Regions from separate parts of the Streptomyces sp. NPDC002574 genome, predicted to be linked through region 4. Evidence: riboswitches for the same ligand, from Rfam matches in the RefSeq annotation. Region 4 holds a riboswitch; each other region holds the start of a gene.
The links. A riboswitch is a leader RNA that binds a small molecule or an ion and turns the genes downstream of it on or off. The one in region 4 is predicted to bind thiamine pyrophosphate.
Positions count from the first base shown of each region.

Region 1 (3,151 bases), on a different contig from region 4:
CTCGGCAACCCGCCACATGAGCCGGAACAGCACGATCAACACAATGAGAGCGACGAGCACCGCGCCCGCCGCGACGCCGATCACCATCGGCATACGCCCCCTTACGATTGGCCCCGATCGGGGCCGCGTACGGGAGTGTGCGCCTGCGCAAGACGCACCGGAAGATCCTGGCGCATCCTTGTCGCGTTCTTGATACGAACGCGCCCGACTCCCCTCAGCCGTACGCCGGTACGACGTACACGGTCCGCGGCGGCAGGTACTCGACGACCACCACGACCGTGCCCTTCGCGATGCGCTCCCCCGCGGTCGCCGGGTATGCGAGGAAGGCTTCCGCACCCCCGCGGACCTGCACGATCACCTCGCCGACCAGCTCCGGGCCGACCGTGCCGGTCACCCTCCCCTGAAGCCCGATCACCCTGCCCACCCCCGTACTCGCGGAACTCAGCGCGCCCGCCGCCGGCGGCGCCCGCCGCCCGTGGGGACAGTGTCCCTCCCCGAGCGGTCCGCCGACACCACCAGCGCGGCCAGCGCGGTCGTCAGCGGCACCGCCACCACCAGCCCGATGCTGCCGACCAGGGTCCGGACGATCTCCTCGGCGACCAGCTCGCTGCCGGCCACCGCCAGCACGCCGCGCTGCGCGATGGAGAAGAGCAGCAGCAGCGGGAGCGCGGCGCCCGCGTACGCCAGCACCAGGGTGTTGACCACCGAGGCGATGTGGTCCCGCCCGATGCGCATCGCCGCCCGGTACAACTTCCGCCGGCCGGCGCTCGGATCGGCCTCCCGCAGCTCCCACACGGCCGAGGTCTGGGTGACCGTCACGTCGTCCAGGACACCGAGCGAGCCGATGACGATGCCCGCCAGCAGCAGGCCGTGGATCTCGATGCCCGGGTAGAGGTCGTGGATCAGCCCGGTCTCGTCCGAGGTGTTGCCGCTGAGCACCGCCCAGTCGATGAACACCGAGCCCAGCAGCGCGATCAGCAGCAGCGAGCAGAGCGTGCCGAGGACGGCCACCGAGGTACGGGCGTTGAGGCCGTGGCACATGTAGAGCGCGATCAGCATGATGGCGCTGCCGCCGACGACCGCGACCAGCAGCGGATCACTGCCGTGCAGGATCGCCGGGAGGATGAACAGCGTCAGCACGGCGAAACTGATGATCAGCGCCACCAGCGCCAGGATCCCGCGCAGCCGCCCGACCAGGACCACCGCCGCCGCGAAGAGACCGGCGAGCAGCCACAGCGGCAGCGACCGGTCCACGTCGGCGACCGAGTACTGCAACTCCTTGGGCGCGGCGGGCGCGTAGGACAGGAGGACCTTCTGCCCCTCCGTGTAGTGCCGGGTCTGGCTCGGCTGCACGATCTCGGTGAAGGTACGGCCGGTGTCCTTGCCGGAGGTGACCCGGATGGTCGCCCGCTCGCAGATCGACGGGGCCGCCGACGGGGCGGGAGACGGCCCGCCGGACGGCGTCGCGCCGGGCCCGCCGGGGTTGTTCGGCTCGGCGTTGACGTCCGCGCACTTGACGTTCTCGACCCGCACCACCCGGCCCGACTGCGTCTGCTGGTCGAATCCGACGCCCGTCCGCTTGTGGGCCGGCACCCCGTTCGGCCAGAGCACCACGAGGCCGACCACCACCGCGGCGACGAACGGGATCAGGACCGCGGCGATGACCTTCCGCAGGTGCCGGGAGACCGGCGGCACGGGACCGTGGCCATGGCTGTGCCCGTGGCTGTGCCCGTGGGGCTGGGGTTGCGCATGAGGGGAGTCCACGCGCCGATCATCCCAAGGCCCCCTGGTGTGCGTCGGAGAAGACCCGCTAGCGTGGTCGCACCTTTGCACACCGCGGGAGCTCGGAGCACCGGGCTGAGAGGGCGCTGACCGGCCGAGGGCCACCAGCTGCGTCGACCGCTGAACCTGTTACCGGGTAATGCCGGCGTAGGGAGTGGGTCTCATGACCATGCGCGATGCGAACGCGCGCGACATCGGCTGGCACAAGGGCTATGTGACCGGGTCACGCCCGGACATCGAGGTCCCCGTCCGCCGGGTGCACCTCACCAACGGCCGGGACGTGACGCTGTACGACACGTCCGGACCGTACACCGACCCCACCGTCACCACCGACGTGCGCCGCGGCCTGGAGCCGCTGCGCGAGAACTGGATCGTCGCCCGCGGCGACACCGACGAGTACCCCGGCCGTCCCGTCCGCCCCGAGGACGACGGCATCAAGCACACCTCGCCCCGCGGCGGGCTGCGCAACCTGGACGCCGTTTTCCCCGGCCGTCCGCGCCTGCCCCGGCGCGGACGGGACGGGCGGGCGGTCACCCAGCTCGTGTACGCCCGACGCGGCGAGATCACCCCGGAGATGGAGTTCGTCGCGATCCGCGAGGACGTCGCCCCCGAGGTCGTCCGCGAGGAGATCGCGGCGGGCCGGGCGGTGCTGCCGGCGAACGTCAACCACCCGGAGACCGAGCCGATGATCATCGGCAAGCGGTTCCTGGTGAAGGTCAACGCCAACATCGGCAACTCCGCCGTCGCCTCCTCCATCGAGGAGGAGGTGGAGAAGATGACCTGGGCCACCCGCTGGGGCGCCGACACGGTGATGGACCTGTCCACCGGCCGCAACATCCACACCACCCGCGAGTGGGTGCTGCGCAACTCCCCCGTCCCCATCGGCACCGTGCCCCTCTACCAGGCCCTGGAGAAGGTCGACGGCAGGGCCGAGGAGCTGACCTGGGAGATCTACAAGGACACGGTCGTCGAGCAGGCCGAGCAGGGCGTCGACTACATGACCGTCCACGCGGGCGTCCTGCTGCGGTACGTGCCCCTGACCGCCCGCCGCAGGACCGGCATCGTCTCCCGCGGCGGCTCGATCATGGCGGCCTGGTGCCTGACGCACCACAAGGAGAGCTTCCTCTACGAGAACTTCGAGGAGCTCTGCGAGATCCTCGCCGCCTACGACGTCACGTACTCCCTCGGCGACGGTCTGCGTCCCGGCTCCATCGCCGACGCCAACGACGAGGCCCAGTTCGCGGAGCTGCGCACGCTCGGCGAACTCAACACCGTCGCGAAGCGGCACGGCGTGCAGACCATGATCGAGGGGCCGGGGCATGTCCCGATGCACAAGATCCGCGAGAACGTGGAACTCCAGCAGGAGATC
Region 1 covers NZ_JBIARB010000012.1:49,575-52,725, forward strand. Annotated here, with positions in the region: gene ACFYXS_RS27935 (SPFH domain-containing protein) at 1-93, opposite strand, end outside; gene ACFYXS_RS27940 (hypothetical protein) at 215-415, opposite strand; gene ACFYXS_RS27945 (YibE/F family protein) at 442-1,764, opposite strand; TPP riboswitch at 1,827-1,954, shown strand; gene thiC (phosphomethylpyrimidine synthase ThiC) at 1,946-3,151, shown strand, end outside.
Region 1: linked by a shared signal. The riboswitch ahead of thiC (phosphomethylpyrimidine synthase ThiC) and the one ahead of ACFYXS_RS09495 (thiamine ABC transporter substrate binding subunit) in region 4 are both predicted to bind thiamine pyrophosphate.

Region 2 (3,151 bases), on a different contig from region 4:
TCGGCAAGCTGCAGGAGCACGGCCACGAGGCGGTCGTGGCCGCGCCCAGCACCGGCGTGGACACCCTGACGGGCACGGGCCTGGCCGAGGTCCTGCAGGGTGCCTCGGTGGTGGTCGACGTGTCCAACTCGCCCTCGTTCGAGGACGAGCCCGTCATGCACTTCTTCCGCACCTCCACCTCCAACCTCCTCCAGGAGGAGGCGAAGGCCGGCGTCGGGCACCACGTGGCCCTCTCCGTGGTCGGCACCGACCGGCTCCAGGAGAGCGGGTACTTCCGCGCCAAGCAGGTCCAGGAAGAGCTGATCAGCGGATCCGGGATTCCGTACTCCATCGTCCACGCCACGCAGTTCTTCGAGTTCATGAAGGGCATCGCGGACGCGGCCACCGAGGGCGACACCGTACGTCTGGCACCCGTCAAGATCCGGCCCATCCACTCCGACGACGTGGCCGCGGCCGTCGGCCGCGCCGCGGTCGGCACGCCGGTCAACGGCGTGGTCGAGGTCGCCGGGCCCGACGAGTTCCAGCTCGACGAGGTCATCCGCAAGGGACTCGCCGCCCGGAACGACCCCCGCACGGTCGTCACGGACCCGCACGCCCGGTACTTCGGGGCCGAACTGAAGGAGACCACGCTCGTGCCGGGCCCCGACGCCCAGTTCGCCGGGACCCGGCTGGCCGACTGGCAGGCGCGGCAGCAGTGACGTCCGCGGGTGGCCCCTGCCCGTCGGGGGGCAGGGGCCACCGGCATGTTGGGGGACGTGGGTGCGTCCCGCCGCAACCGAACGCCGCTACCGGCCGCTGCGGGCGGTACGTCGACCGAGCGTCCTCGGCACGAAGGAGCCGGCTCGCGATGCCCAGGACTTTCATGGAGACCGCCCTGACGGGCGACGGCCCCCGTGACGCACTGACCGGCGTCTACCTCCTCGACCCCTTGAAGACCACGATCGGCTTCTCCGTCCGGCGCGCGATGGTCGCGCACGTGCGCGGGAGGTTCACCGACCTGGAGGGGCTCCTGCAGCTCGACGGACGCCGTCCCACCCGGTCCAGGGCGTTCCTGACCGTCCGGACCGGCAGCCTGCGCACGGGTCTGCCCGAGCGGGACGCCCGCCTGACCGGACCCGGCTACCTCGACACGGCGACGTTCCCCCTCATGGGCTTTCGTTCCACCGGCATCGTCCACATCGGTGAGGACCGGTTCCGCATGTCCGGCAGCCTGCGGATCAAGGACGTCGACCTGCCCCTGCACATCGACCTCGCGTCGGGCAGGGTCCGCCGGGACTCCTACGGCACGTACCGCGTGGGCTTCAAGGGCACGGCCGTCCTGCGGCGTTCCGACTGGGGACTCAATTGGAACACGCCACCCAGCGCGCGGGACGTCCTGGTCGGCGACACGGTGAAGCTGGTGTTCGACATCTCGGCGGTGCGGCCCGGGCAGCCGGACCTCCCCTGACGAGGAGCACCGCCGCCCGGCACGCCGCGGACATTCGACGGCATTTGACCGTGTTGCCCGCCGGCCCGGTTGCTGTCATGCCCTCCCGTCGACGCGCTGAGCAGAGCGATCGGGTTAGTCTGTCCGTCGTACCGGACACGGGGTGCCCCATCGAGGGCTGAGATCACACCCGTCGAACCTGAACCAGTTCGTACTGGCGGAGGGATGTCTTTCATGCCTTGGACGCATGTATCCGGCGGGCTGCCCGCCGACGGCCGGCAGACCGTCTTCGACGGGCGCATGCCGGCGGCCCCCGGCGATCTCCGCATCGAAGCGCACGGCATCCAACCGGTCCCCGAGAGCAACCGCTACGGCGGCCCGGGGCGGCTGTTCACCGTGTGGTTCGCCCCCAACCTCACCATGACCGGCGTCTTCACCGGCACCATCGGCATCGCGCTCGGCCTGGACTTCGCCACCGCGCTCGCGGCCGTCGTCCTCGGCACCGTCATCGGCGCGATACCGACCGCCTACCTGGGCACCTGGGGAAGCCGGACCGGCGCGGGGCAGCTGCCGCTGGCCCGGCTCGCCTTCGGCCGCGCGGTCGCGCTGCCGGGCGTCCTGCAATGGCTGTCGTCGGTCGCCTGGGACGCGCTGATCGGGCTGTTCGGCGGGGACGCGCTGGCCCGGCTGTGCGGCGTGCCCTTCTGGCTCGGTGTCCTGATCATGATGCTCGCCCAGGGCGCTCTCGGCGTCCTCGGCTACGAGGCCATCCACCGGCTCCAGATCGTCATGACCTTCGTGCTCGCCGCCGCGTTCGCGCTGATCGCCTGGAAGTTGCTCGACGGCGTCCACCCCGCGACCACCGGCTCCGCCCACGGCGCCGACCGGGGCGGGGCGTTCGTCCTGACCAGCACCATCGCGCTGAGCCTGTCCCTGTCCTGGGCCCCCTACGCCAGCGACTTCAGCCGCTACCTGCCACGGGCCACCTCGCGCTCGCGCATGTTCTGGTTCACCCTGACCGGCCTGGTGGTGTCCTTCGTGGCCGTCCAGGTGCTCGGACTGTGGGGCGCGTCCGTCCTCACCGACCAGACCGCCGCGGGTGTGGCGGACCTGCTCGGCGGCGGGCCGCTGGGGGCGTTCGGACTGCTCGCCGTGGCCCTGGCGGCGCTGTGCAGCAATGCCATGAACGACTACAGCGGATCCCTGGCCCTGCAGACCGCGGGAGTGCGCGTCCCGCGCCCGGTGGCGGCCGCGTTCGCCGCCGCCCTCGGCTTCCCCCTGGTGCTGTGGATGCACGCCGCCGACACCACGGCCCGCTTCCAGAACGTGCTGCTGTTCGTCGGTTACTGGATTCCCGGCTTCGTGGCGATCGTCGTCGTGGACTGGCTGGCGCGGGCACGGGCCCGCGGAGGTGCCGCGATCGACCTCGCCGCGGAGACCGGCCGGCCCCAGCCCGGCCTGCCCGCCGTGCTCGCGTTCGCCGCCGCCTTCGCCGCGGCCGTGCCGTTCATGGACACCAGCCTCTACGTGGGGCCGGTGGCGTCCACCCTGCACGGCGCGGACCTCTCGTACTACGTGGCGTTCCTCGTGGCACTCGCGGTGTACGCCCCGCTGCGGCTGCGCCGGCGGCCCTGAGCACCGCGCCCGGACACCGTCCACATCCGAAGGAGCGACACCGATGCCCCCGACATCCGCCGACCACACCGCCTTCGCCGCGCAGGCGCT
Region 2 covers NZ_JBIARB010000017.1:122,217-125,367, reverse strand. Annotated here, with positions in the region: gene ACFYXS_RS33915 (SDR family oxidoreductase) at 1-698, shown strand, start outside; gene ACFYXS_RS33910 (YceI family protein) at 848-1,447, shown strand; TPP riboswitch at 1,576-1,669, shown strand; gene ACFYXS_RS33905 (purine-cytosine permease family protein) at 1,661-3,061, shown strand; gene thiM (hydroxyethylthiazole kinase) at 3,105-3,151, shown strand, end outside.
Region 2: linked by a shared signal. The riboswitch ahead of ACFYXS_RS33905 (purine-cytosine permease family protein) and the one ahead of ACFYXS_RS09495 (thiamine ABC transporter substrate binding subunit) in region 4 are both predicted to bind thiamine pyrophosphate.

Region 3 (3,151 bases), on a different contig from region 4:
GCGATGGTCAGCGGGTCGTCGGCCATGCGGGTCAGCCTCCCTGCACCGCGGTCAGGACCTCGACGCGGTCGCCGTCGGTCAGCGCGGTGGCGGGCCACTGCCCGCGGGGCACCACGGTCTCGTTGAGCGCGGCGGCGACACCGGAGGAGGCGGTGGTCAGCCCGGCGACCAGCCGGTCGAGAGTGAGGCCAGGGGCCACCTGGCGCGGCTCGCCGTTGACGGAGACGGTCATCGCGTTCATGCGTACTGCTCCTGAGGGGTGAAACGGCCGGGGGAGAAGGGACGGGCCACCTCGGGCAGCTCTCCGCCGGTCAGCACCTCGGCCATCACGTCGCCGGTCAGCGGGGTGAGCAGCACGCCGTTGCGGTGGTGGCCGGTGGCCATGAGCAGGCCCTCCAGCGCGCTGCGGCCCAGCAGCGGGGCGTTGTCCGGGGAGCCGGGGCGCAGCCCCGCGACCGTTTCCACCAGCGGTAGTTCGGTGATGCCCGGCACCAGCTCGTGGGCGTCGCGCAGCAGCTCGTACACGCCGCCGGCCGTGACGGTGGTGTCCCAGCCCATCTCCTCGCTGGTGGCACCGACGACCAGCTCGCCGTTCTCGCGCGGCACCAGGTAGACATGCGCGCCGCGCACCACGGCGCGCACCGTGCGGGACAGGAAGGGCGCGTACGCCGCGGGCACCCGCAGCCGCAGGACCTGGCCCTTCACCGGGCGTACCGGCGGCAGAAGGCGCTCCGGCAGCCCGCCGAGCCGGCCGCTGCGGCTCCCGGCGGCCAGCACGGTCTGCCCCGCGGCCAGCACGCTGCCGTCGTCGAGCACGACCCCGCGCGCCCGGTCGCCGGCCACGTCCACCGCGGCCACCGCCGTGCGGCGGAAGGCCACCCCGGACAGCTCGCAGGCCCGCAGCAGCGCCGCCACCAGGCGTCGCGGGTCGACCTGGTGGTCGCCGTCGACGCGCAGGCCGCCGCGGACGCCGGGCGCGAGCATCGGTTCCAGGCGGCGGCACTCGCGTCCGCTCAGCCACTCTGCCCGCAGCCCCAAGGAGGTCTGGAACGCGTGCAGTTCGCGCAGCTCGGCGCGGTCGTCGGCGTCCAGGGCCACGGCGAGGGTGCCGCAGGTCCGGTAGCCGAGGTCCAGGCCCGTGGTCTCCTCCAGCTCGGCCGTGAACGCCGGATAGCGGCGGATCGCGGCGAGGTTGAGGTCGAGCAGGGCCCGCTCGCCGTACTGCAGCTCGGTGACGGGGGCCAGCATCCCGGCGGCCACCAGGGCCGCGCCGCCGCCCGGATCGGGGTCTGCGACCACCGTGCGCAGCCCGCGTTGGGCCGCCCGCCAGGCGGTGACCAGGCCGATGATCCCGCCACCGATGACGACGGTGTCGGGCACGTCATGACGGTGCATCGGTGTACCGCTCCTCCCTTCGCCGGCATGACCCGGATCAGGTTCGTACGGTCGGCGGCCGGCCAGCCGCCCTCTCAGCCCGGTGCGCCGGGCTCCCGCGAGTGCTTCGACCGCCACTTTAGTACGCACGACTGACGGCGAGTAGGGCGCCGGTACCGGACCGCGCGCCGCGCGGCGTTACGGTGATCAGCGTGACCAGCAGCAGCGAGCAGCGAGTCGTCGTCGTCGGGGCCGGGATGGCCGGGGTGCAGACCGCCGTGTCCCTGCGCGAGCAGGGCTGGGGCGGCACGATCACGCTGCTCGGCGCGGAGCGCCATCCGCCGTACGACCGGCCCCCGCTGTCCAAAGGCGTCCTCTTCGGCGCCGACGAGGGCCCGGGCGCGCTGCTGGACGTGGACTTCGGCGGCATCGGCGTCCAGCTGCTGCTCGGCCGGCACGCGAGCGCGCTGCGCCCGGACGAGCGCCGAGTGCTCACCGACGCGGGACCGGTGGAGTACGACAAGCTCGTCGTGGCCAGCGGCGCCGAGCCGCTGACGCTGCCCGGCAGCGAGGGCGTGCCCGGCGTGCACGTGCTGCGCACCCTGGACGACGCCGCCCGGCTGCGGCCCGTCCTGGAGGCGCGGAACTCCGTGGTCGTGGTCGGCGCGGGCTGGATCGGCGCCGAGTTCGCCACCGCCGCCCGGCACGCGGGCTGCGCCGTGACCGTCGTCGAGGCCGCCGACCGCCCGCTCGCGGGCGTGCTGCCCGAGCGGATCGCCGACCGGATGCGCGGCTGGTACGCGGAGGCCGACGTCGAACTGCGCACGGGCGCCGCCGTCGCCGCGGTCGAGCCGGGCGTCGTGCGGCTCGCCGACGGCAGCGTGATCGACGCGGAGGCCGTCGTCGTCGGCATCGGCGCCCGGCCGGCGACGGGCTGGCTGGCCGGCTCCGGGGTCGACCTCGGCCCGGACCGGTCGGTCCTGGCCGACGACCGGCTGCGCACCTCCGTGCCCGACGTGTACGCCGTCGGCGACTGCGCCTCCTTCCCCTCCGCCCGGTACGGGCAGCGGCTGCTCATCCACCACTGGGACAACGCGGTCCAGGGGCCCCGCACAGCGGCCGCCAACATCCTGGGCGGCGACGAGGTCTACGACCCCGTCCCGTACTTCTGGTCCGAGCAGTTCGGCCGCTTCGTCCAGTACGCGGGGCACCACGTCGACTCCGACGAGATGCTGCTGCGGGGCGACCCGGACGGCCTCGCCTGGTCCGTGCTGTGGCTGCGCGACGGGGTGCTGGTCGCCCTGTTCGCGGTGGGCCGTCCGCGCGACCTCGCCCAGGCCCGCAAGCTCATCGCCCGGGAGGCCCGTGTCGACCGGGCCCTGGTGGCCGACCCTGCCGTGCAGCTCCGGGCCGCCGTCGTCTGACGGCCGCGGGGCCGGGCGGCCGGCCCCGCGGAACGCCCCGCATGCCCCTGGTGGACGCCACGAGTACCGCGGTAGGGGTCCGGGATGGCACGCTTGTCCTGTGACCGAGATCGACGCAAAGATTGATGCCCTCGTACCCTCCTGGCTCAACGTCCCCGAGATCGCCGAGCAACTCGACGTGGAGGTGACCCGGGTCCGCCAGCTGATCAAGGAAGGGCAGCTCATCGCGGTGCGCCGCGGAGAGAACAGGGTGCTGATGGTCCCCGCCGACTTCATCGGCGACGGGAAGATCGTGAAGGGCCTCGCCGGCACGCTCAACCTGCTCAAGGACGACGGGTTCAGCGACGAGGAAG
Region 3 covers NZ_JBIARB010000009.1:303,924-307,074, reverse strand. Annotated here, with positions in the region: gene ACFYXS_RS23915 (thiazole synthase) at 1-26, opposite strand, end outside; gene thiS (sulfur carrier protein ThiS) at 32-232, opposite strand; gene thiO (glycine oxidase ThiO) at 238-1,395, opposite strand; TPP riboswitch at 1,393-1,505, opposite strand; gene ACFYXS_RS23900 (NAD(P)/FAD-dependent oxidoreductase) at 1,587-2,798, shown strand; gene ACFYXS_RS23895 (Rv2175c family DNA-binding protein) at 2,899-3,151, shown strand, end outside.
Region 3: linked by a shared signal. The riboswitch ahead of thiO (glycine oxidase ThiO) and the one ahead of ACFYXS_RS09495 (thiamine ABC transporter substrate binding subunit) in region 4 are both predicted to bind thiamine pyrophosphate.

Region 4 (3,151 bases):
TCACGCGATCGCTCCCCCTCGCTCCTGAGGGGGCGCTTTTCCCGGAGTCGGAGTCCGGCTGTCCGCTGGAGTTCCGCCAATCGCCTGTCCTGGCGGCGGCCTGCGGCCAGGTCGCTGAGCGCGTACGCCGTGCACGTGACCCCTTCGACCGTATGGAACCGCGCGCCCCAACTCCCGTGCGTGAGCGCGCTGACACGGGTCCACGGAAGACGCTGCGTTCCCCAGGGGTTGACCATGGTGATCATGTCAGCGGTGAGTTCCCACCGCACTCGGAGCAGGTTCCACCACGAGAACAGCCCGGCGCCGACGGCGATCGCCGTGATCAGGGCCGCGGATGACACGTGCTCGGCATCCCGGTGGATGGCAACGGAGAGCCGGCGAACCACTGCCGCCACCGCGGGGATGACGGTCAGTGCGTAGCCCAGGACGAGACCCTGTGCATCGACGTACCAGACGCCGACTTTGCCGTCCTGCTCAGGCATCGCTCTCCCCTCCCGCCGGCTGATGCCGTGGCGTGCGTTCCGCGCATACTGCGGAGCGCAGAACCAGCTACTCGTGTCCCGACCCCTTCGCCGGCTGCCGATTTTTCGACGTGGAGCCGCCTGTTCCGCGAGTCCGCGTCGCGGGCGAGGTGCGACGGGGCCAGTGGTCGAAGTCTGCCGAGTGATCGCCACCGGGGCCGTCCCGGAGCCGTGCGGGATCGCGCGGCGATGACGGAGGACGCCTGAGAGTGACGGGAGCCTCACCCGGCCGAACGGGGAGGCCCCAAACGATCTGCGACACTGGATGGACCATGCCTGTACCCGGAGAACTCACCTTCGTCGCGCCGCGCGCCGCCAAGAAGCCGCCGCGGCACCTTGCCGACCTCACGCCCGACGAGCGGCGGGAGGTGGTCGCGGAGCTGGGGGAGAAGCCGTTCCGGGCCAAGCAGCTGTCGCAGCACTATTTCGCGCGGTACACGGACGACCCGGCCGCGTGGACGGACATTCCGGCGGCGGCGCGCGGGAAGCTGGCGGAGGGGCTGCTGCCGGACCTGATGTCGGTCGTGCGGCACAGCAGCACGGACAACGACACGACGCGCAAGACGCTGTGGCGGCTGTTCGACGGGACGCTGGTCGAGTCGGTGCTGATGCGCTACCCGGACCGCGTGACGATGTGCATCAGCTCCCAGGCGGGCTGCGGCATGAACTGCCCGTTCTGCGCGACCGGGCAGGCCGGGCTGGACCGGAACCTGTCCACCGGCGAGATCGTGCACCAGATCGTGGCGGGCATGCGGGCGCTGCGCGACGGGGAGATCCCGGGCGGGCCGGCGCGGCTGTCGAACATCGTCTTCATGGGCATGGGCGAGCCGCTGGCGAACTACAAGCGGGTGGTGGGCGCCATCCGCCGGCTGACCGACCCCGAGCCGGACGGCCTGGGGCTGTCGCAGCGGGGCATCACCGTCTCCACGGTCGGCCTGGTGCCGGCGATGCTGCGGTTCGCGGACGAGGGCTTCAAGTGCCGTCTCGCGGTGTCGCTGCACGCGCCCGACGACGAGCTCCGCGACACCCTGGTGCCGGTGAACACGCGCTGGAAGGTGCGTGAGGTGCTGGACGCCGCGTGGCACTACGCGGACGTGTCCGGGCGCCGGGTCTCGATCGAGTACGCGCTGATCCGGGACATCAACGACCAGGCCTGGCGCGCCGATCTGCTGGGCCGGCTGCTCAAGGGCAAGCGCGTGCACGTCAACCTGATCCCGCTCAACCCGACGCCGGGTTCGAAGTGGACGGCGTCGCGGCCCGAGGACGAGCGGGCGTTCGTCGCGGCGCTGGAGGCGCACGGCGTGCCGGTGACCGTGCGGGACACCCGGGGCCAGGAGATCGACGGGGCCTGCGGGCAGTTGGCGGCTTCCGAGCGCTGAGAGGCGCTTGCTAGGGTGACGGTCGATTGCGGCGGTTTGCCGTGAACGGCCGTGAACGGTCGACAAAAGAACATCCGACAGGGGAGCGCACACAGCGCTGAGAGTGCGGCACGGCCGCAGACCCTCGAACCTGATCCGGGTCATACCGGCGTAGGGAGTCACTTGATGAGCACCATCCGGCGTGCCGCCGGCACCGCCCTCGTTGTCGCGCTCGGCGCCGCGTCCCTCGCGGCCTGTGGCGGAGGCGAGGATTCCGCCGCCGGTGGCGGTTCCAAGACCGTCACTCTGGTCAGCCACGATTCCTTCGCCGCCTCGAAGGCCGTGCTGAAGGCCTTCACCCAGCAGACCGGATACACGGTGAAGGTCCTGCGCGGCGGCGACGCGGGCGCGGCCGTCAACCAGGCCGTCCTCTCCAAGGGCAATCCGCAGGGCGACGTCTTCTTCGGCGTGGACAACACCCTGCTCTCCCGCGCCCTGGACAACGGCCTGTTCACGCCGTACGAGGCGAAGGACCTGGACAAGGTCCCCGCCGCCCTCCAACTCGACGCCGCCGAGCACCGCGTCACGCCCATCGACTTCGGCGACGTGTGCGTCAACTACGACCGCGCCTGGTTCGCCGCGCACAAGGTGCCCGTCCCGCAGACCTTCGACGACCTGGTCAAGCCGGCGTACAAGGACCTGCTGGTCACGGAGAACGCCGCGACCTCCTCCCCGGGCCTGGCCTTCCTGCTGGCGACCACCGCGAAGTACGGGGACGAGGGCTGGCAGGACTACTGGACCAAGCTGAAGGCCAACGGCGTCCAGGTCGTCGACGGCTGGGAGCAGGCCTACTACGACGACTTCTCCGGCGCCGGCGGCGGCAAGGGCGACAAGCCGCTGGTCGTGTCGTACGCGTCCAGCCCGCCCGCCGAGGTGCTCGCACTCAAGGAGCAGCCCGAGGAGGGCCCGACGGGCGTGGCCACGGCCACCTGCTTCCGGCAGATCGAGTTCGCCGGGCTGCTGGACGGCGCGAAGAACACCGAGGGCGGAAAGGCGCTGGTCGACTTCCTGCTGAGCCGCACCTTCCAGGAGGACATGCCGCTCACCATGTTCGTCAACCCCGCCCGGGACGACGCGAAGCTGCCCGAGGTCTTCACCAAGTACGCGCCGGTGATCAGCGATTCCGCGACCGTCGAGCCGAAGAGGATCGCCGCGAACCGTGAGCAGTGGGTCAAGACGTGGTCCTCGCTCGTGCTGAAGTAACCGGAGCGC
Region 4 covers NZ_JBIARB010000003.1:562,500-565,650, forward strand. Annotated here, with positions in the region: gene ACFYXS_RS09485 (hypothetical protein) at 1-482, opposite strand, end outside; gene rlmN (23S rRNA (adenine(2503)-C(2))-methyltransferase RlmN) at 794-1,900, shown strand; TPP riboswitch at 1,970-2,074, shown strand; gene ACFYXS_RS09495 (thiamine ABC transporter substrate binding subunit) at 2,066-3,142, shown strand.